DNA from 3 places in the Viridibacillus sp. NPDC093762 genome. Region 3 is predicted to be linked to each of the others. Evidence: riboswitches for the same ligand, from Rfam matches in the RefSeq annotation. Region 3 holds a riboswitch; each other region holds the start of a gene.

Region 1 (13,209 bases), on a different contig from region 3:
GTCATAAACTACTTAATTTTCCAATCAATCAAGAAGAACAACTTTTATCTAAAAACACGCAAATTATAAGAGTTTGTGGGGATATGTACTTAAGTAAAATGGCAGTTAGTTTGAAGATAATCATTAAAGTTAGTTCATTTTGTTCCTAAAACACAATAACCATCTATCAGTTACATTGATAGATGGTTATTAAAGATGTTTTTAAAAATTGGTTTTCTACATTTCTAAAGTATAAAGTTGGTTCATCTCGGAAGTCGCATCGTTAATAATCGTCACTACAACTTTTTATTCCTCATTAAACCACAGTTGATCTTTGTCATCAACGTCGCCATTATAATTGATTAGAATTTCATCTCCCGCTTTTATATCTGTATAAGCAAAGAAATCAAATGTATGATTTTTAAAATTGATCTCATACGTTGCATTAGGTTCATAAGAATGATTAAACAACATTCCATAACCAAGAAGGATAGCAGATTGTCCTATCCCATACTCAAAAGCGTAATCAGCGAGTATAGTTTGCTCAATGTATTGATGCTGTTCGTTTGGATAAGAAATTACAGGTGCCTCATGTAATAGCTCTCCTTTTTGGATATCGCATGTAGCAAATACCCCTCTATTGAATTCTCCATCACTTAATGGAGATGTTTTTACTTCTATCATGTTTTCGCCTACTCACTTTTAAATTATTCTTTCTAACTGTAACATTAATTTGAATATTGAGCTCTTTTTATTTACTTTTATACGACTTTATTATAAATTAAACATCTTTTTCGTCACAGATCGATTGAGAGTATGTATGTTTTAGTGCAACAAGGATTTTCTAGACATTTAAACAAAACCATTTTTAATAAATTTTCAATACTTGGGAATCGCGACCTTTCGTTCTATTGAGACTGGCGCATAGCTCAATGTTGTTACTGGTTCTTCATGTCCGAATAGATTTCAAAAATACTGGTGGGGAACAATGAAAAAGAAGAGGAGAAGGATTACTGTATTATAGGTAATCCCTCACCTCTTTCTTAATTATTTATAGGTAGTAAATATGAACAGATGGCCGATTATTTTTGACTATTAACTATATTTAGGCACCAAGAGAAATTATCCCAAGCAGAGTACCAGCCGTTGAAAAGTTCGGACGAATCATCCCAACGGACATCGAACTTCTTCTGCCCGTCTACATCTACTAAATATAAAGATAGGGTCTCATCAACTTTAGAGACAGCTAACTTCATACCATTTTGAAGTTCTTCTTCACTAAATGAAACGTCTGAAACCGGTCGTAGCTGTGCCTGTTCAAATACTTGTTTGTTACTGATTATGTAATTCATAATAAACCTCCAATAAAACTTTCAATTAATTTTAAGTTCCTACTTTATCTGCAAATCATAGGACTATAAAAGTATACCCTATTTTCATTTAGCAATGAACATATTAAAAAATGTGCTTGGCTCTTTTCAAATGAATCTAACCTAAAGAAGCGTCTAACGACTTCAGTTATAAACTCCTAATTTATTCACATAAATCGGAATATACTCTCGTTAGTATACGTAAAATATTGAGGTAACAAAAAAGGGATTGAGATTCAATGACCGAAGCCCTGACCTAATCCCTAATTTTTATAGACACTGTTATACCAATGTACACAGCGAATATTTATTACGTCCCAGGAGGGATTCGAACCCCCGACCGACGCCTTAGAAGGGCGCTGCTCTATCCAGCTGAGCTACTGAGACAAATGTGCAATCCCGCGTTCCAACGGGAAAGACAATACTTAGTATATATCAGATATTTGAAAGTGTCAACATTATTTTTTTAATATAGAAAAATTCTCTTGTGTAATGATTTCATTTGTTTCTGTTTTGAATGTGACTTGCCACTGTGTACCGTCAAAATCGATGATTGCGTAGCTCTTCTCTTTACGTCCTCTAGGCATGCGAAGGCTTCCTGGGTTAACAAACAGTGTATCATCTATTAACTCTGCCCCTAGCACGTGTGAGTGGCCAAATAACACGAGGTTAGCACCTACTTCTGCCGCACGATATGAAAGTGGTAATAGAGTCAGTTTGACGTTGTATAAATGGCCGTGTGTCATATATATTTTTTGCCCATCTATTTTTTCAATAACGTCTTCAGGAAATTGTTTATCATGATCGCAATTCCCTCTTACTTTGTACATATTACGTAATTCATCAGCATTAAAAGATAGTTCGCTATCGCCGCAATGGAACACGGCATCGATATTCTGAACATTCGAAACGACTTGTTCTATAACGGCAGCGTCATTGTGGGTGTCACTCATTACTAGAATTCTCATCATTTATCACTCCACTTCTGATACCCAAGTTGGCAATTGACCCGCTAATAGGCGAATGGCATTACCTCGGTGGGAAATGGCTCCTTTTTCAGCAGGTGTTAGCTCTGCCATAGCTTTGTTAAGTTGTGGAACAAAGAAGATTGGATCATAACCGAAACCATTTGTACCGCGTTTTTCTGTTAATATCAAGCCTTCGCAAGTACCAAAAACAGTTGTTGTTTCTTGATTTGGTCCCGCAATAGCCAGAGCACAACAAAAACGTGCAGTACGATCTTCTTCTTTTACGCCTTCAAGGTTTTTTAATGCTTTTTGCATATTTGCCTCATCATCATGATCGCCTGCATAACGTGCTGAGTAAACACCTGGTTCACCGTTTAATGCATCTATTTGTAGGCCACTATCATCAGCAATGACAATTTCACCAAGCAAGTTAGCTACTGTTTCTGCTTTTAGAATGGCGTTCTCTGCGAAAGTCGTTCCTGTTTCTTCGATTTCTAAATCAGGTGCTACATCAAATAATGTTACGACTTCAAAGTCTAAAGGACCAAAAATCGCTTCAAAATCCTTCGCTTTTCCTTTATTTTTCGTTGCGATTACGACTTGTTTCATTTTATCGCCTCCATATTACGTTCAATGCGTAGTGCTACTTCACCTAACACTTCTTTTTGAGCATTGATTAATTGTTGAACACCTAATTCGCCTAATGCTAAAAGCTCATTCAATTGTTCACGAGTGAATGTAGATTCTTCACCAGTACCTTGTAGCTCCACAAATTGTCCTTTACCTGTTTGAACAATATTCATATCCACTTCTGCTGCTGAGTCTTCAAGGTAATTTAAATCTAAAATAGCTCCCTCTTCTGCTGCGATACCTACACTTGTTGCTGCTAGGAAGTCTTTTAATGGGTAGTGCGTAATTTTACCCGCGTCTTGAAGTTTCGCCACTGCATCTGCCATTGCTACAAACGCACCTGTAATAGAAGCTGTACGCGTGCCTCCATCTGCTTGAATGACATCGCAGTCGATCCAAATCGTTCTTTCTCCAAGTTTTTCTAAATCTACAACTGCGCGTAAAGCTCGTCCAATTAAACGTTGGATTTCCATTGTACGACCGCCGATTTTACCTGCTGATGCTTCGCGACGAGTTCGTGATTCAGTTGCTCTTGGTAACATTGAATACTCTGCTGTTACCCAACCTTTTCCTTCTCCGCGCATAAATGGTGGTACTTTTTCTTCAATCGTTGCGTTACAAATGACTTTCGTATTCCCCACTGTTATTAAAACAGAACCTTCTGGGTGCATTAAATAGTCCTTGTCCATTTGAATCGGTCTTAGCTCGTCTTTTTCACGTTCATCATTTCTTGTCATGATATACCTCCATTTAAGTTGTTTTTATTCATAGTAAAACCCCGAAATGTCCATCATTTCGGGCTTTTACTAATGATTATTTACGCTATTACTTTTTTAAAGTAATTCTTTTCACTTGTATCTTTTGAAGTGGTAACCATTTGTTCGCAATTAATTGGAACATCGGCACCGAGCCCGTCGTAAAGAAGCGGTGCTCGGGTGCTAATTGTTCCATTCTTGCTAAATGATGATAACTCAGTAGATCTTTGACGTCCTTAGCTGTTTCTTCTGCCGAAGACACAACTTTAACGTGTTCACCTACAGTCTGTTCAATATTCCGCTGAATAAGTGGATAATGTGTACAGCCTAAAATAACCGTATCAAAACTTGTTTGATGTAATGGTTGTAAACTTTCTTTTACTAACTGGTCAGCAAATTCCCCTTCGTACTCGCCACTTTCCACTAAAGGAACAAATGACGGGCAAGCTAGTGATGTTACTCTACTAGATGACGAAAGTGAATAGAGCGCCTCATCATACGCACCACTCTTCACTGTACCCTCTGTACCAAGGACTACAATGTCATGGCTTTTCGTCGCTTTAATCGCCGCTCTAGCACCTGCGTTAATAACACCGATAACCGGGAAAGGACATTTCTTTTGCAAGCTTTCTAAAGCAACTGCAGTTGCGGTGTTGCAAGCAATGACAAGCATTTTAATATTCATTTTCGACAATGCGTCCGCCATTTGCCATGTAAAGGTTCTCACTTGTTCTTGTGAACGTGGTCCATACGGGCATCTTGCTGTATCACCAATATAATATATGGATTCGTTCGGTAGTAATCGTAGCATTTCTTTTACAACGGTTAGTCCACCAACACCTGAATCAATCACTCCGATGGGAGCATTCACGTTAACCGCCTCAATCCTGGTTCATTTCGTTATATAGTTTGTGTAATAATCTTGAAAATTCTAGTACTTCTGTTTCACTAAAATCTGTTACGATGTCGTTTAAGTATTTTTGACGTTTTACAATCACTTCTTCAATTATACGTTCGCCTTCTTCTAATAGATGGATTCGAACAACTCGACGATCCTCATTGTCACGTATACGTTTAACAAGCGCATTTTTTTCCATGCGATCGACTAAATCAGTCGTCGTGCTAAACGCTAAATACATTTTATTTGATAAATCTCCAATTGTCATGTCACCAATCTCATGAAGCCATTGTAACGCAATGAATTGCGGAGGTGTAATTGTATAGTTACTTAATATCTCTCGACCCTTCTGCTTAATTAATGCCGAAATATGTCGAAGCTCTTTTTCCAAAAATGCTACTTGTTCAGCATCATGTGTGGACTTTGGATCTTGATTTGTCATGTGAACCTTCACTCCTCAAAAGGATTACTTATCCCTATATTGTGAAGTGTTTTGACGAAAATGGCAAGAGCACAATCATCCTAAAGACAATTCTCCTAGACGAAGAAGCTCTATCATCGCTTGTGCACGGCCTGACACACCGAGTTTCTGGATAGTATTGGAAATATGATTGCGCACAGTTTTTTCACTGATGTGAAGTTGTGTGGCTATTTCCTTTGTCGAAAAGTCTTTTACAAGTAATTGAAAAATTTCCCGTTCACGCTTTGTTAACAATGAACGATGATGTGAATGACTCATCACACGCGGCCCTCCAATCCCCTCTTCCATGTAGCGTATGTCGGAAGTAGCAAAGCGGTGACGGCTATTCAAATTTTAAACTTGAACACTTTGTAATTGTGATTCATTCCATCTTATAGACTTACCAGTTTGACGGTTCATTTGCACAATGGTTCCGCGTCCTGTAAAGCACATCTCTTCCTTATTATTGATTGCTAAATAATGTAGATCCAATGATGAGTTACCAATATTATCTATTTTAACGAAAATATTCAATTTCTCCTCAAAGTACACTTGCCTCACATAATCACATTGAATATCTGCCACAACAGGAATAGCTTCTTCATCTTCTTGCATCCATTTCCCCATAAAACCAAGATACTTTAAAAATTCGATTCTTGCATATTCAAAATATGTGATTGGTACTGTATTATTCATATGTCCAAACATATCAGTCTCTGAAAACCTTACTTGCACAGGTACTGAAAATGAAAACCCCTTTTTCCATTCTCCCATATTACTAATGTATGATGATTGCATGGTATTTCCCCCTTTGAAAAATGAACAGTTATTCATTTAATTATAACAGAAACTGCCAATAACAAACACGCACAAATATTCTATAAATAACACAAAAACAGCTTCACACAAAAGTGTGAAGCTGTTTTAAAAGTTTCTAATCTGTTACTTTTCAATAATAGATTAGTCAACCATATGGTCAGAACCAAAGAAGTTTTTAAACATTTGTACTGTAGTAGCACGGTTCAAAGATGCGATAGAAGTAGTCAAAGGAATACCTTTTGGACATGCAACTACACAGTTTTGAGAGTTACCACAGTTAGCAAGACCGCCTTCGCCCATGATTGCAGCTAGACGTTCGTCTTTGTTCATTGCACCTGTTGGGTGAGCATTAAATAAACGTACTTGTGAAAGTGGAGCTGGTCCCATGAAATCAGAATGAGTATTCACGTTAGGACATGCTTCAAGACAAACACCACAAGTCATACATTTAGATAATTCATAAGCCCATTCACGTTTGCGTTCTGGCATACGTGGACCTTCACCAAGATCATAAGAACCATCGATTGGAACCCATGCTTTCACTTTTTTAAGTGAATCGAACATGCGGCTACGGTCGATTTGTAGGTCACGAACGACAGGGAAAGTGCTCATTGGTTGTAATTTAATAGGTTGTTCTAGTTGGTCAACTAACGCTGAACATGATTGACGAGGACGACCGTTAATAACCATTGAACATGCTCCACAAACTTCTTCAAGGCAGTTCATGTCCCATGAAACTGGAGATGTATTTTTACCATCAGCAGTTACTGGATTACGTTGAATTTCCATTAATATAGAAATTACGTTCATACCATGACGGTAAGGTACGTTGAATTTTTCCCAATATGGTTGTGAATCCGTTGTATCTTGACGTTCAATCTCTACAGTAATATATTTCGTTTCAACTGCTTGTCCCATGATTATTTATCCCCTTTCTTTGCAGAATAGTCACGTTTACGTGGTGGAATTAACGAAACATCAACTTCTTCGTAGCTTAGTTTAGGCTCAGTAGAAGGTGTGAATTCCGCGATAGTCGTTTTCAAGAAGTTTTCATCATCACGTTCTGGGAAGTCTGGTTTATAGTGTGCTCCACGACTTTCATCACGATTTAACGCACCTAAAGTAATAACACGAGCAAGAGCCATCATGTTTTTCAACTGACGAGTGAATTGTACACCTTGGTTACTCCATTTAGCAGTATCGTTAATGTTGATGTTGTTATAACGTTCTTGTAATTCCATGATTTTATTGTCTGTTGCTCTTAATTTATCATTGTAACGTACAACAGTAGCGTTTGCTGTCATCCATTCACCAAGTTCTTTGTGAAGTAAATAAGCATTTTCGTTACCATCTAATTTCAATGTATCATCCCATTTTTGCTGTTCTTCAGCAACTGCGGAATCGTAGATTGAAGAAGGAAGATCTTCAACATGTTTTTCAAGTCCTTTGATGTAATTAACAGCGTTTGGACCTGCAATACTACCACCATAAATAGCTGATAGTAATGAGTTAGCCCCTAGACGGTTACCACCGTGTTGAGAGTAATCACATTCACCTGCAGCAAATAGACCTGGAATAGTTGTATGTTGATCGTAATCGACCCAAAGACCGCCCATAGAATAATGAACCGCTGGGAAGATCTTCATAGGTACTTTATGTGGATCGTCACCTACGAATTTTTGGTAGATTTCAATAATACCACCAAGCTTAATGTCAAGTTCATGTGGATCTTTGTGAGAAAGATCTAGATAAACAACGTTTTCACCGTTAACACCAAGTTTTTGGTTAATACAAACGTCAAAGATTTCACGTGTTGCAATATCACGTGGCACTAAGTTACCGTATGCAGGATATTTTTCTTCTAAGAAGTACCAAGGTTTACCGTCTTTGTAAGTCCAAATACGGCCACCTTCACCACGTGCAGATTCTGACATTAGACGAAGTTTATCGTCACCTGGAATTGCTGTTGGGTGAATTTGGATGAACTCACCGTTCGCGTATTTAGCACCTTGTTGGTAAACGATAGATGCTGCCGAACCAGTGTTAATCATTGAGTTTGTTGATTTACCGAAGATAATACCAGGACCACCACTTGCCATGATCACTGCGTCAGAACGGAATGCTTTGATTTCGTGAGTTGTAAGGTTTTGTGCTTTAATCCCTTTACATACGCCTTCGTCATCAAGAACTAGTCCTAAGAATTCCCAACCTTCGTATTTTGTTACTAAGCCTTCTACTTCCCATTTACGAACTTGTTCGTCTAGAGCGTATAGAAGTTGTTGTCCTGTTGTCGCACCAGCAAATGCTGTACGGTGCATTAATGTACCACCGAAACGACGGAAATCTAATAAACCTTCTGGTGTACGGTTGAACATTACACCCATACGGTCGAATAAATGGATGATTCCTGGTGCCGCATCAGCCATTGCTTTTACTGGTGGTTGGTTCGCTAAGAAGTCCCCGCCATAAACAGTATCATCAAAGTGGACCCATGGAGAATCCCCTTCACCTTTTGTATTAACAGCACCGTTGATTCCGCCCTGTGCACATACAGAGTGTGAGCGTTTTACTGGTACTAATGAGAATAATTCAACTTCTGTGCCCATTTCGGCTGCTTTCATAGCAGCCATTAGACCAGCAAGACCGCCGCCAACGACTATCAATTTGCTTTTAGCCATGATATTTCTCACTCCTCTTTCAATTAGTAATCAAGCGCTTACATGATTTTAAGTGCACTGTCTTATACGAATGCAAGTAAAGCCGATACGCCGACTACAGATAACACTAAGAAAATTACAATTGTAACATATGTTGCGATTTTTTGAGATTTTGGAGATTGAGTAATTCCCCAGCTTACTAGGAATGCCCAAACACCATTAGCTAAGTGGAAAGTTGCTGAAATAATACCAGCGATATAGAATGCTACCATCCAAGGATTAGATAGAACATCTGCCATCATGTTGTAATCAACTTCAGTTCCAAGTGCTTTTTGGATACGAGTTTGGAAAATATGCCAAGCGATAAACACAACTAGGAATACTCCTGTGAAACGTTGCAATACGTACATCCAGTTACGGAAAGTGCCAAAACGTTTAGTGTTTGGTTGTCCAGTGAAGGCTATGTACACACCATAAAAAGCATGGAACATTAATGGAATGTAAATTATAATCCATTCTAGAGCCCATAAGAATGGGAGTTTCCCCATAAATTCACTTGCTGTGTTAAATGATTCTGCACCTTGTGTTGCTGTAAAGTTAATAAACAAGTGTTGCGTCACGAACAGTCCAACTGGAATAATTCCAAGAAGTGAATGCAGTCGACGCCAATAAAACTCTCGATCTTTCGACAAAACTGTTGCCCCCCTTAATACTGAAAATAGACAGACGAACAACTACCAACGCTTTCCAACGCGGTATCCATTGACTGCATATTTCATCATGGTACAATATTATGACATGTTCATTGTACTCTCATCATCGCAGAGCGTCAAGGTAACTGGCACTATTTCTAGATACCTTTAAATCATGCTTTTTTCTCGTAAATACATAGATATTCTACCAGAAATCGCTATTCTCTAACTCTGACAAAAATTAGACAAAATTAAATGAAAGAAGGCCAATCATGTCATCTACTAATACTCAAAACTTCCCATTATTTGGTTACGAACTAATCAGAGATCACGTTCTCTCGTCTGTTCTCGGAAAAAACGAGGAAGATATCCTATATTGGTGCGGCAAAGAGTTAGCCCGCAAGTTTCCTTTATACAGCATGGAAGAAGCTGTTTCATTTTTCCAAGAAGCCGGATGGGGAGAACTTTCTATAGAAAAACAATCGAAAGATGAAACGTTTTATACTCTCACTGGAGATCCTGAGGCTATGCAATTAGACCAACGCTGCTTCCGTCTTGAAAGTGGCTTCCTAGCAGCTCAGCAAGAGAAAATCAGTGGTTTTTTAACAGAATGCTACGACGAAAAGAAAGCAAAACGTGGGCTTGTACGATTCCATGTTAAATGGGATTTAAAAGACAAACTATAGTAAGAAGCTGACTAAATATCTGTTTAAGATGGCTAGTCAGCTTCTATTTATTTTATATGATTAAATTTGAATTGCTAGACTAGCTGCCAATTCAAATTCATCATGTAATGCATTTGCAGTTAACAACATCGATTCTTGTGGAATGACAACAGAAATTTTAATTTCAGAAGTACTTACCATTTTTAATGTAATGTTTTCTTTATGTAAGCGATCGAACATTTTTGCGGCTACGCCAGGATTAGATACCATACCAGAACCTACAATCGATACTTTAGCTACGTCCTCTTCATAATTCACATGACAATAACCAATTTTAGATTTATTTGCTTCTAATACTCGAGCGGTATCTGCTAAATTTTCTTTCGTAATAGTAAATGATACTGAAGGCTCTACCCCTTCGAGTATAGTTTGAACGATAATATCCACATTTATATGGTTATCAGCTAAAACTGTGAAAATATTGACTAAAGAACCTTTATAATTCCCCTCATAACCTACAGTTACACGAACAATATCTGACATAAACGCTACTCCACGTACAACTAAATCTTTTTCCACTTCAACTTCCTCCTTCATAATTGTTCCTTCATCTTCTACATAACTAGAGCGAACTGCTAATGGGATATTATAGTTTTTTGCAAACTCTACGGCACGTGGATGTAAGACACCTGCTCCTAAATTTGCTAATTCTAACATTTCATCATATGACAGTTCTTGTAGTTTGCGAGCTTTTGGAACATAACGTGGATCTGAAGTGTATACACCATCAACATCTGTATAAATATCACAGCGCTCAGCACCCAATGCTGCGGCTAAAGCAACTGCTGTTGTATCTGATCCTCCGCGACCTAGAGTTGTAATATTGTTATTACTATCGATTCCTTGGAAACCTGCAACTACCGCAACCTGGCCTTTATCCAATGCTTTTTGCACATTTTCAGATTGGATTTCAACAATACGGGAATCACTTGGAATCCCTTCCGTTAAGATACCTGCTTGCCATCCAGTGAAAGACTGCGCTGATAACCCTAAGCTTTGCAATGCAATCGTTAATAAAGAGATAGTCACCTGCTCACCAGTTGTTAAGAGCGTATCCATTTCACGCTTCGATGGATTTGGCATAATTTCATGTGCCATCCCTACTAATTTATCTGTCGTTTTACCCATTGCTGAAACAACAACGACAATGTCATAACCCTTTTCTTTCTCTTTCTGAATGCGCTCTGCCACATGCAATACGCGTTCAATCGTTGCAACTGATGTACCACCAAATTTAAAAACTAAACAACTCACCCATAACCTCTCCCTTATTTGTTATGACGACCGTATTCACAATGACATCTTATGAAAAAAGCAGCCTTTCACACGTTTCCGTGTGAAAAGCCGCCTCGTAGCATGCACGTTCAAAAGAACATTCATGTGAGATAGCCCTCCAGAACCGAAACGGATCTGACAATTCTACACTTGTTAAATGCAGAACCAGTAATAAATTAGAAATAGTCAATTTATCACTTCGGCGGCCTCCCCTTTCATCAGCAGTCATAGGATCTATTCATCCTCTTGCTGATTACTCTTGAAATCCGCGCCTCTATCATCACTAATCAGTGATTATTTATAATAGTAATGTTACCTTAACACAATTTTCAGATTACTACAATTTATTTTTCAGAAAAATAAGTAAATATGGTTTGAGCAAGTCTTTTTGGTACATTCGCAGCAATTAATTCTTCATAGGATGCCTCACGAATTTTTTTAACAGATCCAAATTGTTTGAGAAGCTGTTGCTTACGTTTTGGACCAATTCCTTCAATTTCATCGAGAACAGATGTAATGGCATTCTTCTCATGTAATTGGCGATGGAAGGTAATAGCAAAACGGTGAACTTCATCTTGAATTCTTTGTAAAAGATAAAATGCCTCACTTGTTCTCTTCAACGGAATAATTTCTGGCGGCGAGCCATATAGCAATTGAGAAGTTTGGTGTTTATCATCTTTTGCTAAACCTGCAATAGGAATATCTAAACCAAGCTCATCTTCTAAGATTTCTCTTGCCACTTCCATTTGTCCTTTCCCACCATCAATAACGATTAAATCCGGTAAAGGTAAGTCATCTCTTAATACACGAGTATATCTTCGGCGAATAACTTCTCGCATTGCTCCGTAATCGTCGTGCTTTGCAGCAACTTGAATTTTATATTTTCGATAATCCTTTTTGCTCGGCTTACCGTCAATAAAAACAACCATTGCTGAAACGGCGTCCGCACCAAAGATATGGGAGTTATCAAATGATTCTATGCGAAGCGGTGTCGCAATATTCATCGTATTGCCCAATTCTTCGCAGGCACCTATTGTCCTTTTTTCTTGACGCTCAAGTAACTGGAACTTCTCAGAGATAGCAATTTGAGCATTTTTACTCGCCAAATCAACAAGTTCTTTTTTCTTTCCCCTTTGAGGAATCGTCACTTTTACATCAAGTACTGTAGCTAGAAGGTCCTCTTCAATATTCGTAGGTATAAAGATTTCCTTCGGCTTGATATGTTCTGCCTGTTCATAAAAGCGTCCCACAAATGTTAAGAATTCTTCCTCGGGATCTCGATAAATCGGGAATAACGAAACATCTCTCTCAATTAACTTTCCTTGTCTTACAAAGAATACTTGGATACACATCCAACCTTTATCAACCGCATAACCAAAAACGTCACGGTTCGTTAAATCAGTAAGTGTAATCTTCTGGCGTTCCATGACAGTTTCAATATGGGTAATTTGATCTCGATATTCTTTTGCTCGTTCGAACTCTAATTTTTCAGCTGCATCGAGCATTTTTGCATTTAAATCTTCTTTAACTTCCCCGTAGCCGCCATTGAGAAAACTCGTAATATCTTGAATTATCCCTTGATATTGCTCTTTCTCAACTTCTTTTACACAAGGAGCTAAACATTGTCCTAAATGATAATATAAGCAAACTCGATTCGGTAAATTTGTGCATTTCCTTAGCGGATATAGGCGATCAAGTAATTTTTTCGTTTCATTTGCAGCAAAACTATTCGGATAAGGTCCAAAGTATTTACCACTATCCTTTTTAACTTTACGAACTATAAGAAGTCGCGGATTCTTCTCGTTAGTTATTTTAATATATGGGTACGTCTTGTCATCCTTTAGCATAATGTTGTATTTCGGATCATGTGTTTTAATGAGGTTTAATTCTAAGATAAATGCCTCTAAATCCGAAGATGTCACGATGTACTCAAAGTCTTCTATTTCACTAACAAGTCGTTGCGTTTTACCATCGTGGCTGC
Region 2 (6,581 bases), on a different contig from region 3:
TCTTTATGTCACTGAACCTAAGAATTTGAAATAACTTTCCTTATTCCAATATTGATTTAAATGCCATTCAGATAATTTATTAATTTACTCCCCATAAACACATTCACGCTTGTTAATTATATTGTAAATGAGTGTGAATTAATAAAACAAAAAACTACGTAGCTTAGAGGCTACGTAGTTTTTTTAGGTTAACGGTGACTATCAAAGTCACAATCTTCTAGTTTGACGATTTTCGTTTTATGAACAATTTTATAGCCGAACCAAATGGCTAAGAAAATTGGTAACCCGATATATGAAACAAGGATACCGTACCAATCGATATGGTCGCCTGTAAATGCTGTATAGTTTTGGCCAACAACGACGATTGCACAAAGTACAAAGGCGAAGATCGGACCGAATGGGAACCATTTTGCTTTATAAGGTAATTCGTTCAAATCGCGACCTTGTACAATATAGGCTTTACGGAATCGGTAATGACTTACTGCAATCCCTAGCCAAGCTACAAACCCACACATACCTGATGCATTTAACAACCAAATGTAGACAACACCATCACCAAAGAATGATGCGATAAATGATACACAAGCAACTAAACAAGTTGCTACTAATGCAGCCATCGGAATACCGCGTTTGTTTAGTTTAGTAAACATTTTAGGTGCTTTACCATCTTTAGCAAGCTCCCAAAGCATACGTGATGACGCATATAAACCAGAGTTTCCTGAAGATAAAATAGCCGTTAAAATGATCGCATTCATAACTGAAGCTGCAAACGCGATACCTGCATTTTCAAATACTAATGTGAACGGACTTACTGTAATATCACTACTAGCTAAACGTTCATCAGTAAATGGAATTAATAAGCCAATTGCTAAAATCGCTAAAATGTAGAATAACAGAATACGCCAGAAAACTTGACGAACAGCTTTCGGAATACTTTTTCCTGGATCGTCTGTTTCTCCAGCAGTAATCCCTAGTAGTTCTGTTCCTTGAAATGAGAAACCTGCTGCTAAGAAAATACCAAACATTGCGAAGAAACCACCATGGAATGGACCATCTTCAATGAAGAAGTTTTTGAATCCAACTGGGTCTTGTCCACCCATTAAACCAAATACCATCAAGAAGCTGACGATGATAAAGACGACAATTGTAACGACTTTAATAAGTGAAAACCAATATTCACTTTCACCAAAGCTTTTAATCGACAAGACATTTAAAGTGAAGATGATTACTAAAAACCCTGCGGTCCAGACGAATGATGATACATCAGGGAACCAAAATTTCATAATTAATGATACAGCTGCAATTTCAGCTGCGATTGTAATTGCCCAGTTATACCAGTAGTTCCAACCAAGAGCAAAACCTAGTGCTGGGTCAACGAATTTAGATGCGTAAGTACTAAACGAACCAGATACAGGCATAAATGCTGCCATTTCCCCTAAGCTTGTCATTAAGAAGAACACCATAATACCAATTAAAGAATATGCTAATAACGCTCCACCTGGACCTGCTTCGTGGATAGCTGCACCACTTGCTAAGAACAACCCTGTACCGATTGTTCCTCCAAGTGAAATCATCGTCACATGACGACTTTTCAGTCCTCTATTAAGACCTTGCGTTTCTACGCTTTGGCCGTTATTTTTATTACTCATTAAGAATCCCCTCTTTCCATTTTTCATTGCAAAAAGGTTAACTTGATGTCATAAAAAATACCATCACAAGGAATATGCGATGGTATCTAAACATGCCCATCAACCTTGATAAAGATAGCTCAACACGCCCACTAAGACGTGACAGTTCTGCACCTTTCGGCAACAGCCCCAATGATTATAAGAAAAAGCTTATAAACACTTCGGCGATATTCCCTTTCAAATAGAATCACTGACGCTTTTCGCCTCATCCATTTTACTTTTTAATATCGCGACCTCTACCTCATCGAATGGATGAGGCATTGCAATATATTAATTTAATATGCCCCTATTATAATACAAGAGATTTCGATATTCAAGATGTAAGTTCTCTTGAATATTAAGGCAATTTAAGTTAATTTTTGTTAAGTCTTCAAAATATAACTTTTGCATCACTCGGTAGCGTTTGAATATGCTTTAAATAATTGAGCACTTTAACACCTTCTTCATAACTTTGGAATGAAAGCATGCTAGCAACATTTGTTGCTGTACTTTGAAATAAATCACACATAATAAATAGTACTTGCCCTGCTGAATCATAGCTAGCATTATTATATGTTGAGAGTAACTGCTCCCACACCTCTTTTGGTAATAAGTACTCTAGGTCCTTGCCGTTTTTTCCAACGCTTCTTGAAAAGTCTGTTTGCACTCCGACTTGCCAAGAAAGCATTTGAATCAGCATTTCACGCGTATTATGAAAATGTGCTTGTGCATAAAGCATTTCTTTTCTCCATAAACCTTTCGCAATATATGTAGCAACCCACCAAAACTCATTACAACAATCCTTATAATGTTCTTCTGTTGGGCATTGCACCCAGTAATTGACGTCCGTTGGTGGAGGGAGTTTAGGAAGTGAACCATTTTTATCTAACAAGATTGTAGTTAAACTATCTTCTTTACAATATATTTCTTGCTCTTCGACAGGGATAAGCATCAAATCAATCCGGTTCCCATCCGAAAATTGCATCAAGTATGTATAACGTCCACCAAGTTCAGGTGGAAACAACACCATGTCTTCTGGCGTTTGCATAATGACTCTCTCTCCAAAAATGTCTACCCAATGAGGATTATTAGTAAGTGATTTAATATCCGTCACAATATAAACGATATCAAAATCTTGAAAGGGATCCTTTTTCACATTATTATTTGTTCTTGAACCATTCATACAAACCGCGCGTACGCGTTCATCATTTTTCGCTACATCTAGGATTAAATCCATCATTTGCTGCGCTGTTCTCATCATCAATACCCCCGTATTAAATTGGTAATTATATTTTGAGCCATCTTATATAATTATCCATTTTCTTTGATATAATTAACCTTTGTCAATTAGTGGGTTAAAATATTATAAGATTCATAAATATATATAATAGGAGGCGTTACAATTGGCAACAAATCAAGCTGTTCAAAATGGCAACAAGCTAAAATGGAATCGTAATGTTTGGTTACTTGTAATTGGGATTATTTTCATCGCTTCTACATTACGTGCTCCTTTAACTTCTGTAGGTCCAATTATCTCATTCATTCGTGATGGTCTTCATATTTCAAATGTATTAGCAGGATTTATCACAACGTTTCCCTTACTTGCTTTTGCTGTTATTTCACCATTAGCGCCAAAATTTTCAAAGCGCTTTGGGGTAGAACGTACTTTACTATTCTCAACAGCAATACTTGCTGTAGGGATTCTCACTCGATCATTAGGTACGACCTTCACACTGTTATTAGGTACTACTCTAATCGGTGTAGCAATTGCTTTTGGCAATGTACTGTTACCAAGTTTGATTAAATTAAAATTCCCTTTACAAGTTGGGTTATTAACAGGAATTTTCACTGTTTCGATGAATCTATCTGCAAGCTTAGCAGCTGGGATTAGCTATCCGCTTGCTAGCGGAGATCTCGGTTGGAGAATTGCATTAGGCATCTGGTTTATTTTAGCAATAATCGCTATTATTGTTTGGCTTCCACAAATTCGTAAATCAAAGTCTGAATCCAATATTGGCTCGGAAACTAATAAAGAACACACCCCACTTTGGAAATCACCCCTAACTTGGACAATTACATTAGCAATGGGCTTCCAATCTCTAATTTTCTATACAACTGCAGCTTGGATTCCAGAAATGTTGCAGTCACAAGGAATGAGCGCTAATACTGCTGGTTGGATGTTCTCCTTTATGCAGTTTTCGCAATTACCTGCAACATTTATGATTCCCATTATTGCTGGCCGTAGAAAAGATCAACGCCCACTTGTTATTGTTTTCGGCGTTCTTTATCTAGTAGGATTCGGAGGTATTTTAGCTGGATGGACCTCTTTAACAGTGTTATGGATGATTTTACTTGGACTTGCAGGTGGTGCATCATTTAGTTTAGCTATGATGTATTTTTCGCTGCGCACACGTACCGCTCATGAAGCGGCAGAATTATCTGGTACTGCTCAATCACTTGGTTATCTATTAGCTGCTATCGGTCCTGTATTATTTGGCTATGTTCACGATATTACGAATAGCTGGACAACAGCTATCATTCTATTCATCATTACAGTTCTGCTATTAGTGACGGTTAGTATGCATGCTGCAAAAGAAGGCTATGTTACACCTGGAAAATAGAGTTGTATCCAAGCTTACAATGACTCGTATTTTTTGTATTACGAGAATCAAGTTATGCATATCCAACTTCACACTCCCAACAAAACAAGTCATAGAAAAAAGCTATTAAGTAGTTTTACCAATACTTAATAGCTTTTAATTTTTATTGTCTTTATACTTGCTAGCTTACTAATCCCCCTCCACTTTATGTCACACAAATACAATCTTTGCTATAAATTACTTCTCAAAATGATAGCGACCGTTAAACAATTCAAATGTAACAGGTTCTATAGCCCCTGAGAAATTAACTTGGAATGGACATTCTCCTCGTTCTGTTAATACTTTTGCAACAACTCCATCTCCAATAGGACTAGCAAAGTATAAGTCACCGCCAGCTAATGTCAGCACCTGTACAATAGCATTCAACTCCGGATCGACATACGCTTCCGCAACCTTTAACCCTAGATATCGAGACCATTCGTCAGCAGTTTTTTCAGCATCTATTACTGCAAAAGTAACTCCTGCAAAGTCCAACTTTTCTGGTTGCTTTCCAATGACTCCTTTTTCAACTTGCTCCTGTCTACGTTTATCATCATTGTCATCCCATTGAATAATAAATGGCAATTGAAGAGAGCCATTTTCTTCTCCAGCGTAAAGTAATTGCCAGCTAATAACGCTACCATCTGGTCGTTTTCTGTACATTGGTACTGGCCCATTTACTGATAGACCGTGCTTTTTTAAACTTCTTGCTACCTCTTCAATATCCGTTGTGCGAGCTGCAAATCTTACGAAACCTTCTTTGAATTTATTATTTACTACTGTTTCAATAAGGCTGTGATGTAAATGTTTTGCTCCTGCTACTAGCTCTCTGTCGTATGTACCAAGGTACTCTATATAACTTAAATCAAAGTAGCTAAGTGCATTGTACGTTCCGCGCCCTTCATGAACGCCACCATCAACAACGTGGATTCCTTGGTTTTGTAATGATTTTATTACTCCTTTTGGTTCATCTACAAAATGTACTAAGTGATCAAAAGATAATGTCATGTTCAAGTCCCCCTTATTTAAATAAATAATGTGAAACGATTTTCACAAATGCTTTCTCTATTGTTAATAACGCTCTTTCATCAAAATCGAATTTCGGATGATGATGTGCAAAATGAGTGCGTTCGTCGTCATTTCGTGAACCTGCTTTAAAATAAGTACCTGGTTTTTCATTTAAAAAATATGCAAAATCCTCTCCACCCATTGACGGTTCAAATTCAATCACCGATTCAGCACCAAATTCCCTTTCAAATAAACCTTTCACAAGAGCAGTCTCAGCCGGATGATTGTATAGAGCTGGATAGCCGTGTAAATAATCGATTTCATATGTGGCATGTGCTGATTTCGTTATGCCTTTGACGATTGAGTAGATTTCTTCTTTTACCTTATTGCGAACTTCATCCGTCATTGTGCGAACCGTTCCTTCAATAATTGCCGAATCAGCAATAATATTGAAAGCACTTCCTGCATGGAATACACCAACTGTCACTACCGCTGCATCAAATGGATTTAAGCGACGACTGACAATTTTCTGCAACGCTCCAACGATTTCACTACCCACAACAATTGAGTCAATGGATTGTTGTGGTTTCGCACCATGGCCACCTAGTCCTTGAATTTTAATCGTGAATTTATCAACTGCAGCCATTTTAAAACCATCCCCAACAGATACCTTTCCAACTGATGCACCTGCGTCTAAATGCGCACCAAATACATAATCGACATCTTTTAATATATCTTCAGCAATCATAAATTTCGCACCACCAGGAGGTTTTTCCTCCGCATGTTGGAAGATAAAAATGATGTTACCGTGTAGATGCTCTCTGTAATGGCTTAGTGTTTTCGCTGTCGCAAGTAATGCGGTCGTATGTCCATCATGACCACATGCATGCATGACACCATCTTTTTGAGATTTATATGCAACTTCTTTTAAATCTGTAATAGGTAATGCATCAAAATCGGCTCTCAAAGCGATTGTTTGACCAGCTTGATCTCCTTTCAAAATACCAATTAAACCATTTCCGCCTATCCCTTTTTTCACCTCTAAACCGAAGCTCTCAAGTTTTTCTGCAATAAATTTTGCAGTTTCATATTCTTCAAAAGATAACTCGGGATGCTCATGTAAATATCTCCTCCACCCAACAATTTCACCAAAACCTTGATCTATTTCTTCATAAATTGTAGTTAAAAGTTGTTTTTGCGTTATCGCACTCATTCAATACTCCTCCTTCAATTTATACTTTTAATTCAAATCGGTTTACTTTGAATT
Region 3 (13,209 bases):
TTATGTGAGGACACCATTCCAACACCACTTGCTTCAGGTTCAATATACTTCTTAGCCTTATTTACTGCATTTGCTGCATCTTGGAAAGCGCCAGCAATTAAATTCACTTTACCTTCATATTTCACAATATCACCTGCTGCATATAAACCTGCTACTGATGATTCGCCAGAAGAGTTACTTTCAATATAAAAGTTATCCGCAATATCAATTTCAACTTCGCTATTTTGAAGTAAAGATGCATCTTGTTCAAAACCATGATTAATAATGACTTCATCAATTTCTACATACTCTACTTCATTATTTTGATGATTTGTTAATTCTACTTTTTCAATTATTTCTCGATTATCACTAGCAATAAATTTTGTAATAGATGTGTTAAAGAAGGATGTAACTGTGCTTTCTAATAAATGATTCACTTGTGATTCATGTCCATTTAGTTGATCTTTTCGATATGTCAAATATACCTTTTTGGCTATTGGCTCTAATTCATTTGCCCAGTCAATCGCTGAATTACCACCGCCAGAAATGATGACCGTTTTATCTTTGAAACGTTGAATGGATTTTACTGTATAATTCAAGTTCGATACTTCAAATTTCTCTGCACCTTCAACTTGAATTTTCGTTGGGTTCAAGATACCACTTCCAACTGCAACTATTATCGTTTTGGAGTAATGCTTGTTTCCTGAAGCTGTCGTTAATTCAAAAAGATTTCCATCATTTTTTACAATAGATTCTACTTTTTCATTTAGAACAACAGTTGGATTAAACGTTAATCCTTGTTCGACTAACTGCTCTATCAATTGCTCTCCAGGAAGTGGCTTATGTCCCCCTACATCCCATATCATTTTTTCTGGATAAACATGTAATTTACCGCCTAAATAAGGTTGATATTCAATGATTTTTGTTTTCATTTCACGTAATCCACTATAAAAAGTTGAATATAATCCTGCTGGTCCTCCACCAATGACAGTAACATCGTATAACTCTTCTAGCTCCATATATTAACACTCCTAATTTGTATAAAAAAATTTATGTATCTATCTAATGTCATCATTTCAACAAATTAATTGACTTTCAATATCATTGACCTTATATTTAAGCATGTGCAATGATACTGAAATTCATTCTCAATTGTAAACTATTAATTTTATTTTGTAAACGGAGGTTAGTCATATCATGGTTCGCCTATATACAGATGACTTAAGCATTGGTTATGGTGACCGTTTAATTGTCAAAGAATTGAGTATATCAATTCCTGATAAGAAAATTACAACGATCATCGGCGCAAATGGTTGTGGTAAATCAACGCTTTTGAAAACAATGACTCGTATTATTTCACAGCAATCAGGTGCAGTCTTGCTAGATGGTGAAAATATTGCTAAGCAAAACACGAAGGACTTAGCGAGTAAAATGGCTATTCTCCCTCAAACACCAGAGAGTGTTAGTGGATTGACCGTCGGAGAACTTGTATCCTATGGAAGATTTCCTTATCAAAAAGGACTAGGTCGACTAACAAAAGAGGATTATGACGTCATTGAATGGGCTCTCGATGTAACAGGAACTACTGAATTCAAATATCGCTCTGTTGACTCATTATCAGGCGGACAGAGACAACGTGTTTGGATTGCCATGGCGCTTGCACAAGAGACAGAGATTATTTTCCTTGATGAGCCAACAACTTATCTAGATTTAGCTCATCAATTAGAAGTTCTCAACCTTTTACAAAAGTTAAACGAAGAACAAGAACGTACTATTATCATGGTATTACATGATTTAAACCAAGCAGCACGTTTTGCTGATTATATTATTGCTTTAAAAGATGGAGAAATCGTGAAGGCAGGAAATTGCGAGGATGTTATTACAGCTGATGTACTTGAAAAAGTATTCGCGATCGATGCCCATATCGGAAAAGATCCTAGAACAAACAAACCAATGTGTGTCACATATGATTTATTAAAAGGAGCAGAAAAATGAAAAAGTTATTTTTTCCATTCTTATTATTATTCGTTCTAATCATTGCCGGTTGTGGCAATAAAACTGAAGATAAAGCTGAGGATACTTCAGCAGATAAAAACAATGAGCCGAAGACGATTACATATGAATCTGAAAATGGCCCAGTAGAAGTGCCAGCTAACCCACAAAAAGTAGTAGTATTAGGTTCTTTTGCAGGTAACGTAATGTCACTTGATGTACCACTTGTAGGGGTTGATGCTTGGGCAAAAATGAATCCTCGCTTTGATTCAACTTTAAAAGATGTTGAAGAAGTAACAGATGAAGATATAGAGAAAATTATAGAACTTGAACCAGACTTAATCATTGGTCTTTCAACTGCTAAAAACATTGATAAACTAAAAGAAATCGCTCCGACAGTAACATTTACTTACGGAAAAGTAGACTACCTTACACAACATTTAGAAATTGGTAAATTATTAAACAAAGAAAAAGAAGCAAAAGCATGGGTTGATGATTTTAAAGAACGTGCTGCTATTGCAGGTGATGAAATCCGAGCTAAAATCGGGGAAGATACAACAGTTTCTGTCATTGAAAATTTCAATAAAGACCTATATGTATACGGCGATCACTGGGGCCGTGGAACAGAAATTTTATATCAAGAAATGAAATTAAAGATGCCTAAAAAAGTAGAAGAATCGGTCTTAAAAGACGGCTATTATGCTCTATCTCAAGAAGTCTTACCTGATTATGCTGGTGACTATGTTATCTTAAGTAAATTCTCGGATAGTGATAATTCATTCCAAAAAACAGAAACATTTAAAAACATTCCTGCTGTTAAAAATGGGCATGTATATGAAGTAAATGCTAATGAATTCTATTTCAATGATCCGCTAACTCTAGAATATCAATTAGAATTCTTCAAAGACCATTTCTTAGGAAAATAAGTATTACTAATTTTAAAATAGGAATGATGATTAACTATGACAAAAGAAAAACAACAATCCATACCGTTTGTTATTAAATTCATAGTAGGAATTATCGTTCTGATCTGTATATTTACAGTAGCTATGGTATTCGGTGCTGCAAATACTTCTGTAAGAGAAGTATGGCTAGCTATTACTTCAGACTCAGCGAGTGATACCATTACGATGATTCGAGAAATCCGTTTACCAAGAGAGGTCGGCGCCATTTTTGTTGGTGCCGCCCTTTCTGTTGCGGGTGCTATTATGCAAGGCATGACACGAAATCCATTAGCAGATCCAGGTTTACTTGGACTAACCGCTGGTGCAAATGCTGCTCTAGCCATCACCTTTGCTCTTCTACCCTCCACAAATTATTTTGGCATTATGATTGCATGTTTCATAGGTGCCGCAATTGGCGCTGTTTTAGTATTTGGAATTGGCATGTTAAAAAGAGGTGGATTTTCTCCACTGCGAATGGTGTTAGCTGGAACTGCAGTCTCTGCATTCCTTTATGCAATAGCTGACGGGGTAGCCTTATACTTTAAAATTTCACAAAATGTTTCTATGTGGACAGCTGGAGGCCTTGTGGGCACTTCATGGAGTCAGTTACAGCTAATTATTCCTATTATTATTGTAGGTCTAATTGTAGCTCTCCTTCTCTCAAGACAGCTCACTTTACTAAGTTTAAGTGAAGAAGTAGCAGTTGGCCTAGGACAAAATACAATGCGTGTAAAAATCATTTTATTTTTCATCATTATCATCTTAGTTGGAACATCAGTAGCACTTGTAGGGAATATGGCCTTCATCGGTTTAATGGTACCTCACATCGTGCGTGCCATTGTCGGTACGGATTATCGTCTCGTTATTCCCATGTCAGCAATTACAGGGGCTTCCTTTATGCTGTTAGCTGATACAGTTGGACGCACAATTAACGCACCTTATGAAACGCCTATCGCTGCTATTATTGCTGTTTTAGGACTACCGTTCTTTTTAATCATTGTTCGTAGAGGGGGCAAAGTATTCTCATGATTGCACCTTATTTGATTAGAAGACAACGATTAATCATATTGATACTATGCGTATTAATTATAGCAACATTTATTATCAGTTTAGGAATGGGTGCATCTTCTGTTTCATTTGACCGTATCATTCCAACCATTCTCGGTAACGGTACTTTCAAAGAAGAGTTCGTGCTCTTCTCAATACGCTTACCTCGTATTCTTATAACAGTTTTAGCAGGTATGGCGCTTGCCCTATCTGGTTCTATCTTACAAAGCATTACACGTAATGATTTAGCTGATCCAGGAATTATCGGGATTAATGCTGGTGCCGGAGTTGGCGTAGCTATTTTCTTTTTATTTTTCCCTGTTGATGTTGGATCTTTTATATATGTCTTACCGGCAGTCGCCTTTTTAGGTGCTTTGTTAACGGCTATATTGATATATGCATTTTCTTATAGTAAAAAAGAAGGTCTACAACCAGTACGCTTAGTTTTGGTCGGTATTGGATTTTCAATGGCGCTTTCAGGCGTGATGATTGTTCTAATCTCATCAGCTGAACGTACAAAGGTGGATTTTATCGCCAAATGGCTTGCGGGTAATATTTGGGGAACTGACTGGCCTTTTGTTTGGGCAATTTTGCCTTGGCTTGCTATATTAATCCCTTTCACACTATTTAAGGCGAATAAGCTAAACTTATTAAACTTGAGTGAACCTGTCGCTATAGGAGTGGGCGTTTCGCTAGAGAAGGAAAGGATTGTTTTACTTTTAACTGCTGTAGCTTTAGCTGCTTCTGCAGTTTCAGTGACGGGTGGTATTGCCTTCATTGGTCTTTTGTCGCCTCACATTGCGAAAGCATTAGTAGGACCGAGAAATCAGTTATTCATACCAGTAGCTATTTTAACTGGCGGTTGGCTGTTACTACTTGCGGATACTATAGGGCGTAATATTATAAGCTTCAGTAGCATTCCAGCAGGTATTATCGTATCTCTTATTGGTGCGCCATACTTCATATACCTGTTATTTAAAAAATAGACTTTAACCTCTCATTTAAGAGAGGTTTTTTCATTATCATATTCCATTCAACTTCACTGTCTGTATGATTTTGAGCTGCGAACAACTTAACTATTTAAGAGTATTAAAGCAAAATAAATATTAGGATCAACGCGAAAATAATTTGGAATAGACCAATCCCACCTGCATAGGCAGATAATTCCCACCCATGCTGTGTTAAATCTTTTATATTAACACTCATACCAATACCTGCAAGCGCTATAATTTCCAAATAGTTCCCAAAAACTTTGATAGGATGTGTAATTGATGCTGGAAATAGTAAAATGCTATTGATAATACATAGTAATAAAAAACCAGCAACATACCAAGGTACAATTGAACCCATGCTGAATTTTTCTTTAGCAGCTTCTTGAACTTCCTGATTTGCCATCTTTACGCGTTTTAGAACAAACACAACCAGCGCTAAGAAAATAATTCTGCTGATTTTAAAAATTTCTGCCTGATCTTTCACTGCTTCACCAACTATGCTCCCACTAGCAACTACTTGCCCTACCGATTGCAATGTCCCACCGATTAGAGCAGAAGATGGCAAAACATTATTATGAAAAACGGTACTCGTGATAACGGGTAAAAAAATCATCAAAACCGTACCCAATAAATTTACAATTGTTATGGATACAGCCATATCAGACGTTTTCGCATTGATAGCTGGCGCAGTTGAAGCAATTGCAGAAGACCCGCAAACTGCATTACCGCTTGCCATCAATAAGCGAAAGTCCTCACCAAAACTTAATTTTTTTCCCAACCAAATGACAAAAACAATTGTCCCAGCCATTTGAATAAGAATAAAAGAGATACCTGTTAACCCAATATTAAATAAAGAATTAAATGTCAGCGTTGCACCCAATAAAATAATTGAATAGTATAGTAGATTACTTTCTGAAAACTTTATTCCTGGCCTTAACATCGAGTTAGACCCAAACTTCAAATTACCAACCAAAATACCTATTAAAATAGCAAATAACCCACTGCCTAAACTTGGAAAGAAACGACCAAATACCATTCCAATAAAGGCAATAATAATACAAGTTATCAATCCAGGTAGCACATTTATTATTTTCTTCATTTTTTTAACCCCATTTATTTTGTTTGTACCTAAACTTTACTGGAGAATTAATAATCAGTAAAATACAGATAAGTAATTATGACTATTAGTATTTCTAATAAGGAGGAATTTAATGTATTACGATGCTTTAAAGACATTCGTTGCTTTAGCGGAAATAAAAAACTTCACGAAAACAGCTGAATACCTCCATATTTCTCAACCTAGCGTTAGTTTACACATAAAAAATTTAGAAACTGAGTTTAATACACAGTTGTTTTTACGCTCACCTAAATCGCTGAAAATTACCCCATCTGGTGAAATTCTCTATGACCGCGCTAAACAAATGTTAGCCATTTATGATCAGACTAAATCGGATATTCTAACACTTCAAAATGAAATTAAAGGAAAACTGCTGATTGGCGCAAGCTTTACCATTGGCGAATACGTACTACCTTCATTACTCGTTACTTTACAGCAAAAATACCCTGAACTTGACCTGGAAGTAATAATAGGAAATACCGATGAAGTTGTCGAAGCTGTTCAATTGTTGAAGGTAGATATCGGCTTGATTGAAGGTAAAACAACCAATAAAGAGTTAATTGTAGAACCTTTTATGGAAGACGAGTTATTGTTAGTCGCCTCACCTTCGCATGTACTTGCCCAAAAAGAAAGCGTAACAATTCAAGATTTACATAATCACACATGGCTAACTCGAGAAGAAGGATCAGGTACACGTAATTACTTACTTCATGTACTAGAATCTAATAGTATTAATATTAAATCGCTTATCTCCATTAGCAGCAATCAAGGGTTAAAAGAATTTATGACACAAGGAATTGATGGGCTTACACTACTATCAAAGAGTGTTATTAAACATGAATTAAAAAGAGGGACACTCGCTGTTATCCCATTAGAAGACCGTATATTTAAACGGAGTTTTTCCTATGTATATTCACCTATTATGGGGAGTAAAAAGAATACCTCCATGTTCATAAAAGCAATCAACAATAAGTGGCCTATATAAAAAGCCGTTTCTTACATCAAACGAATGATGTAGAGAACGGCTTTCTTATTCAATACCCTTATTGTTTAAACGTGCGTTTTAGAAATGCCTTTGTGCGCTCATTTTGTGGATGATTAAAAATTTGCTCTGGTGAACCTTCTTCCACTATGACCCCTTTATCCATGAAAACGACACGATCTGAAACCTCACGTGCAAATTCCATTTCATGTGTCACGATTAACATCGTAAGACCTGTACCTGCTAATTCCTTCATAACCTTTAAAACTTCTCCAACCATCTCTGGGTCAAGCGCAGATGTTGGTTCATCAAAAAGTAAGACATCTGGTTCCATAGACAGCGCTCTAGCAATAGCAACACGTTGCTTTTGACCACCTGATAATTGGTGTGGCTTTGCATTGACATAACGATCCAATCCTACAACCTTCAAGTACTTCATAGCAACATTCTCAGCGTCACTTTTAGAGCGTTTTAAAACCTTTGTTTGACCTACAATACAATTTGTTAATACATTCAGGTTATTAAATAAATTGAATGATTGGAATACCATACCAAGTTTTGTACGATAATTATTAATATTATGGTTGTTATCTAGAATATTTTCACCTTGATAAATAATCAGTCCTCCACTTGGTCTTTCTAATAAGTTAATACAACGTAGAAGCGTAGATTTCCCCGATCCTGAGGAGCCAATGACACAGACAACCTCCCCTTTGTTTACAGAGAAATCAATGTCTTTAAGAACTTCATTTGTGCCAAAGGATTTGCTTAAATGTTGTATCTCGATTACATTTTTCATAAGTCTATCTCCTTTGCTCACAATCATGCTTTTCCACCTTCTACTTGAGCTAAATCATCAAGCATTTGATAGTTTTGTGGACCATCTAATCGTTTTTCAAAGTAACGTAAAATACGTGTAATCGCAATCGTCATGATTAAATATAAAACACACGCTACAAAGAACGATTCGAAGTAACGGAAGTTGTTTCCTGCAATCGATTTTGTTTGGAAATATAACTCAGTTACACTAATGACATTCAATACAGATGAATCCTTAATATTAATAACAAATTGGTTACCTGTTGCTGGTAAAATGTTGCGCGCAACTTGTGGTAGCACTACATGAATCATTGCTTGCCAATGACTCATACCAATCGCTTGTGTCGCTTCAAATTGACCTTTATCAACAGCTGTGATACCGCCACGTACAATTTCAGCCATATACGCGCCTGTGTTAATAGAAATAACTAAAACTGCTGCAAATGTACGATTCATATCTATATCAAACGCTTGAGCAGAACCATAAAAGATTACCATTGCTTGTACAATCATTGGTGTTCCTCGGAAAATTTCCACATAGATTGCTAATATTACATTAATAAACTTCAGGAATAATCTCTTTATACCTCGCTCTGGCTTTGGTATCGTATTTATAACACCAATTAATAATCCGATAATAGCACCAAAAATTGTACCAAAAACAGCAACTAATAATGTCATCCATGCCCCTCGAAGGAACATTTCCCAGTTTTCAGTCACTATGCTTATAATCCAATCAATACTCATTCTGTTCCTCCTTCAAAAGCAATAATACCGACTGCTTTATATGCAGCCGGTATCCGACATACATTATTTTGCAGCTGGTTGGTTTTTAATCGCTGAATCCATGATTTCCGTACGTTCTTCTTCGGAGATACCTTTTAAAATTTCATTTATTTTATCTTTTAATTCGCTCCCTTTTTGAATACCAACAGCAACTGATGTATCTTCTTCTGATGCCTTAAAACTATCTGTAAATTCAACCATTGCAAATTTGTCATTTGCAGTAGAAGAACTGATACCTTCTGGACGTTCAGATAAATAACCATCAATAACACCGGATTCTAATGCTACACGCATTGAAGGGAAATTATCCATTGCCGTTTGTTTTTTTACACCTTTAATTTGGTCTAATACTGCATATTGTGTTGTATTCAACTGAGCAGTAATTTTTGCACCACTAAAATCTTGAATAGATGTAGCTTTTTCGTATTTGCTGCCTTTTTTAACGACCATTACAAATTCAGATTTGTAGTAGTTATCCGAGAAATCAATTGTCTTTTTTCGCTTTGCAATTGGCGACATACCTGCCATAATTGCATCAATTTTACCAGAAGTTAATGATGGTACTAGACCGTCCCACTCTGTTTTTACAATCACTAATTCTTTACCTAATGCATCTGCCACACGTTTAGCAATTTCAACATCATAACCACCTGCGTATTCAGAGTTACCGTCAATTTTCACACCGCCTTTTGAATCGCCTTTTTGTGTCCAGTTAAACGGAGGGTATCCCGCTTCCATACCCACTTTGAATATTTCCTTTTTTGTTTCCCCTTTAGTAGATTCACCTGATCCTGAATCCGTTTCCTTATCCCCACAACCTGCTAGTAGTAAAATCGATAATAGCATCATGCTTGAAAGAAATAACCATGTTTTTTTCATAATATGTCTCCCCCTTAGTTAATATCCACATTCTTCTTCAAGATACTAAAAAAGGCTAATATACGTATAAAAAATGCGGCCCAAGATGAACTTAGGTCGCTTTGTATATTAGCCCAAACACCCTACTTTACCCTAAATGAGATAGCACAACTCAATAAACTGGGAGGTTTATTGAGACAGTCCTGCAGCTATTAACTACAGACCCAGCATGTAATAACGAGTATTTTACAAACTTCGGCGACATCTCCTTCTCCATAGCTTCATAGTTTCTCAAGCTCCACTATAGACTAATAGATATCGCGCCTCTACCTCAACTATTAGAAAGTGAGGTTGTATTCAATTATCATTGTTCACAGTCTACAGTACCGAACTTTCACTGTCAACGAAAATTTAGTTGAATATTCAGAATACTTATCATTACAACTAATTTTTAGCCTCTAACAATATCTGATTCAGTGTACGTAACTTCACCTGTTGCAGCATTAATCTTATCAATCACACCATTTTCAGAAAGGGCGTTAATAGAGTAATTTAAGCTATAAATGGTCATTTCATCATCTTCATCTATAGCTTCAAAACGTGAAAGTTTCATCTGCAAACTCTGTTTATATATAGCATCCGCTTCTTCCAATGTAATCATTGGTGTAGTATTAATACCTCGAATAGCCTCCATATTTAATGCGCTATACAGACATGAACGAATAATTCCTGTATGTATACCTACCTCAATTAGGACAGAGTATTTGTCTAATTTGTATTCACGGAAAAATGGGATAAAAGTAAACATAGTCGTTGGCTCATCTTCATGTTCGTCTGCATGCTCGTCTTCATCATATTCATCCACATTGAAGAAATCCTCATCTGTATCGTCATCAAATTCTTCTGTATCATCATTCGAAACAGATTGTTCTTCTAGCATGTATTTATGGTGTATATCACCAGAAATAATCTCTAAAAATTGCATTGCATTATCTTTCAATTGCTCAAAAGGTAACTCAGTCTTTGCTTCTGTATCCCATTCCACGTTAGATTCATAGTTAGCGCCCGCATCATCAAAATGTAGCACTTCGATTACAGCTTCTGCATCTTCACCTTTGTCATCTAACTCTTCCGAAACATACCAATATAAATTACCCTCTTCTTCACGTAGTACATATTGATCAGTTGCACCTAATAACTTTGGCAATGCCTTTGTCACTTGAACAGGTGTAACAGCAAATTGTTCAAGCTGTGATTCACTGAACAACTGACTTGCTTTTTGAACCTCCCCATCAACAGTAACACCTATATAATCTCGAATGGGTTGATAAACTAATTCAAATTCCCCTTGCTCTTCATTTTCTTCGATTCCTAATTCTACTAATGTTTCTTTACATAAAATTTCTCTTGCTTCATCTTCTGTTACTTCTACTTTTGGATATGTAAGTTGATAATACTCTTGGAATACAGTAGCCGCTGTAATAGTACCGTATGAATTGATCTCTATAACTGCACCAGAATTAGGTAAAGAAAGTTTTAGTTTTTTATCTATAGCCTCATAAACTACTAAATATTCACCTTCGCCAATCTCAGAGAAATTACTAAATTGTACTACTTCACGGCCGAAATCCTTCACAAAGGACTCTGTAATATGTAAAATTTCATCCATCCCAAGTTCTTCTAGACTTTCTAACTCTACATCGTTATTTTCTACTAATTTGTCAAAATCAATATTGATGTTTGTTAGCTCTTTATCTTCCGTTACTTCAATATAACCGTAATTGACATCATTTCGTGCATCCAGTACTTCAATACTATCTTCCATTGTTTCATCTTCATTGATCACAATGGAAGGCTGCCCAATTAAATATTTCTTCAATTTCATTTCTATCTCTATCATACGATGCTCCCTTTCAAGAAATGTATTATTGTTACTATAATATTAACTTCTTAAACAGTGAATTACTATCAAATAGGACATAATATAAAAAAATTAACTACAAATAACGTCATATTTCTAATTTAACAGAAAAAAAAACCAAAAAAAGAAAAAAGACCAGTCTTTTGCAAGTCTTTTTTCCTGTCATTATCCAATTAAAACTAAATTAACCCTTACATATAATCTTTATGCGATAACACTCTAATAAGTATATATCCCTACATAAGTTATATTAAATTTATCGTTTTAGCCTTTTACTACGTCCTTGATACTCAAATATATATCTAAAAAATGCTCTTAGTATTTTGGGTCATCTAACGCTTGATAGTCTTGTTGATATTTACCGCCATCAGCAACTTCTGCATGATATAAAGCCTTCAAGGCATAGTTTTTCTCAAGATCTAAGGACTTTTTCAACTCTTTAAATTTTGTATGCAATTCTTTGTTTTCATTTATTAATTGTTGCATCTGTGATTTAATGTATTTCAAAGATTTTCATCTCCTTTCAGATGGTTAATCTATTTAATCAGTATACCACTAATCGTAATGCTTTTTAATGTCCATAATTTGCTTAAATTAAAACAATGATTATGAATTTCTAAGAACAGAAATAATTATAAGTTGAATTGGCTGAAATTTTTTCAAAGTAATCATCAGTGACGGAACACAGATTATACTACATACAATATTACTAAAAAGCTTTTAATAAATATGACTATAAACAGCGATTTACAAACTACTCTATGAAACTTCGATGTATATTTCATCAAGATTTCCTAATGCTACTCTTAATAAATATCATCGTTTGAAATTAAAGTATTCTCTCCCTTAAGAATCCCTAACATGCGACGCTGTTTTTTAATTTTCCTACAAGATTTTTATATGAGTATTTCTTAAATTTCTACAGAAAAAAATGTAAATACTTATTATCTTTTGACATAAGACTAAAAATGATGTAAATTACTAAAAGGCGAACGTTTTTTAAATAACGATAATTATTATTCGGTTTTAGGAGTGTGTTTTATGGAAAATGTATTTGATTACGAAGATATTCAATTGGTTCCAGCAAAATGTATAGTAAATAGTAGATCTGAATGTGACACATCAGTTACTTTAGGTGAACATACATTCAAATTACCGGTAGTACCTGCAAATATGCAAACAATTATTGACGAAAAAGTAGCCATTCAATTAGCTGAAGATGGATACTTCTATATAATGCATCGTTTTGAACCACAAAAACGTGCAGATTTCACTAAAGATATGCACGCTCGCGGATTAATCGCTTCAATTAGCGTAGGTGTAAAAGAAGAAGAGTATGCATTCATCGAAGAACTAGCAGCAGATAAGATAATTCCTGAATTCATCACAATTGATATTGCACACGGTCATTCAAATGCTGTAATCAATATGATTCAACATATTAAAAAACACTTACCTACTAGCTTTGTAATTGCTGGTAATGTTGGTACACCAGAAGCCGTAAGAGAATTAGAAAATGCTGGCGCTAATGCTACTAAAGTGGGTATTGGACCTGGTAAAGTATGTATTACAAAAATTAAAACTGGTTTTGGTACAGGTGGCTGGCAATTAGCGGCTCTACGCTGGTGTGCAAAAGCTGCTACTAAACCGATTATTGCAGACGGAGGTATCCGAACTAATGGTGATATCGCTAAATCCGTACGCTTCGGTGCTTCAATGGTCATGATCGGTTCATTATTTGCTGGACACGAAGAATCTCCAGGTAAAACTAT

Evidence for each region. A riboswitch is a leader RNA that binds a small molecule or an ion and turns the genes downstream of it on or off. The one in region 3 is predicted to bind lysine.
Region 1: another riboswitch for lysine. It lies ahead of ACQKM9_RS06040 (aspartate kinase); the one in region 3 lies ahead of ACQKM9_RS10075 (transporter substrate-binding domain-containing protein).
Region 2: another riboswitch for lysine. It lies ahead of ACQKM9_RS07665 (amino acid permease); the one in region 3 lies ahead of ACQKM9_RS10075 (transporter substrate-binding domain-containing protein).

The regions. Positions count from the first base shown of each region.
Region 1 is NZ_JBNNUK010000003.1:104,579-117,787, forward strand. It holds gene ACQKM9_RS05970 (SET domain-containing protein) at 286-663, opposite strand; gene ACQKM9_RS05975 (hypothetical protein) at 1,062-1,331, opposite strand; tRNA gene ACQKM9_RS05980 (tRNA-Arg) at 1,663-1,736, opposite strand; gene ACQKM9_RS05985 (metallophosphoesterase) at 1,808-2,320, opposite strand; gene ACQKM9_RS05990 (XTP/dITP diphosphatase) at 2,324-2,926, opposite strand; gene rph (ribonuclease PH) at 2,923-3,684, opposite strand; gene racE (glutamate racemase) at 3,773-4,573, opposite strand; gene ACQKM9_RS06005 (MarR family winged helix-turn-helix transcriptional regulator) at 4,584-5,042, opposite strand; gene ACQKM9_RS06010 (helix-turn-helix domain-containing protein) at 5,118-5,339, opposite strand; gene ACQKM9_RS06015 (acyl-CoA thioesterase) at 5,415-5,858, opposite strand; gene sdhB (succinate dehydrogenase iron-sulfur subunit) at 6,021-6,797, opposite strand; gene sdhA (succinate dehydrogenase flavoprotein subunit) at 6,800-8,557, opposite strand; gene ACQKM9_RS06030 (succinate dehydrogenase cytochrome b558 subunit) at 8,620-9,228, opposite strand; gene ACQKM9_RS06035 (YslB family protein) at 9,501-9,914, shown strand; gene ACQKM9_RS06040 (aspartate kinase) at 9,975-11,207, opposite strand; lysine riboswitch at 11,332-11,513, opposite strand; gene uvrC (excinuclease ABC subunit UvrC) at 11,573-13,209, opposite strand, start outside.
Region 2 is NZ_JBNNUK010000004.1:141,717-148,297, forward strand. It holds gene ACQKM9_RS07660 (acetyltransferase) at 1-34, shown strand, start outside; gene ACQKM9_RS07665 (amino acid permease) at 189-1,649, opposite strand; lysine riboswitch at 1,757-1,935, opposite strand; gene ACQKM9_RS07670 (aminoglycoside 6-adenylyltransferase) at 2,059-2,925, opposite strand; gene ACQKM9_RS07675 (CynX/NimT family MFS transporter) at 3,071-4,288, shown strand; gene ACQKM9_RS07680 (VOC family protein) at 4,505-5,314, opposite strand; gene ACQKM9_RS07685 (M20 metallopeptidase family protein) at 5,328-6,527, opposite strand.
Region 3 is NZ_JBNNUK010000006.1:104,771-117,979, forward strand. It holds gene ACQKM9_RS10030 (NAD(P)/FAD-dependent oxidoreductase) at 1-998, opposite strand, end outside; gene ACQKM9_RS10035 (ABC transporter ATP-binding protein) at 1,177-1,974, shown strand; gene ACQKM9_RS10040 (iron-hydroxamate ABC transporter substrate-binding protein) at 1,971-2,897, shown strand; gene ACQKM9_RS10045 (FecCD family ABC transporter permease) at 2,934-3,944, shown strand; gene ACQKM9_RS10050 (FecCD family ABC transporter permease) at 3,941-4,948, shown strand; gene ACQKM9_RS10055 (YeiH family protein) at 5,052-6,053, opposite strand; gene ACQKM9_RS10060 (LysR family transcriptional regulator) at 6,166-7,056, shown strand; gene ACQKM9_RS10065 (amino acid ABC transporter ATP-binding protein) at 7,115-7,852, opposite strand; gene ACQKM9_RS10070 (amino acid ABC transporter permease) at 7,876-8,619, opposite strand; gene ACQKM9_RS10075 (transporter substrate-binding domain-containing protein) at 8,683-9,537, opposite strand; lysine riboswitch at 9,672-9,853, opposite strand; gene ACQKM9_RS10080 (hypothetical protein) at 9,968-11,416, opposite strand; gene ACQKM9_RS10085 (hypothetical protein) at 11,753-11,944, opposite strand; gene guaC (GMP reductase) at 12,479-13,209, shown strand, end outside.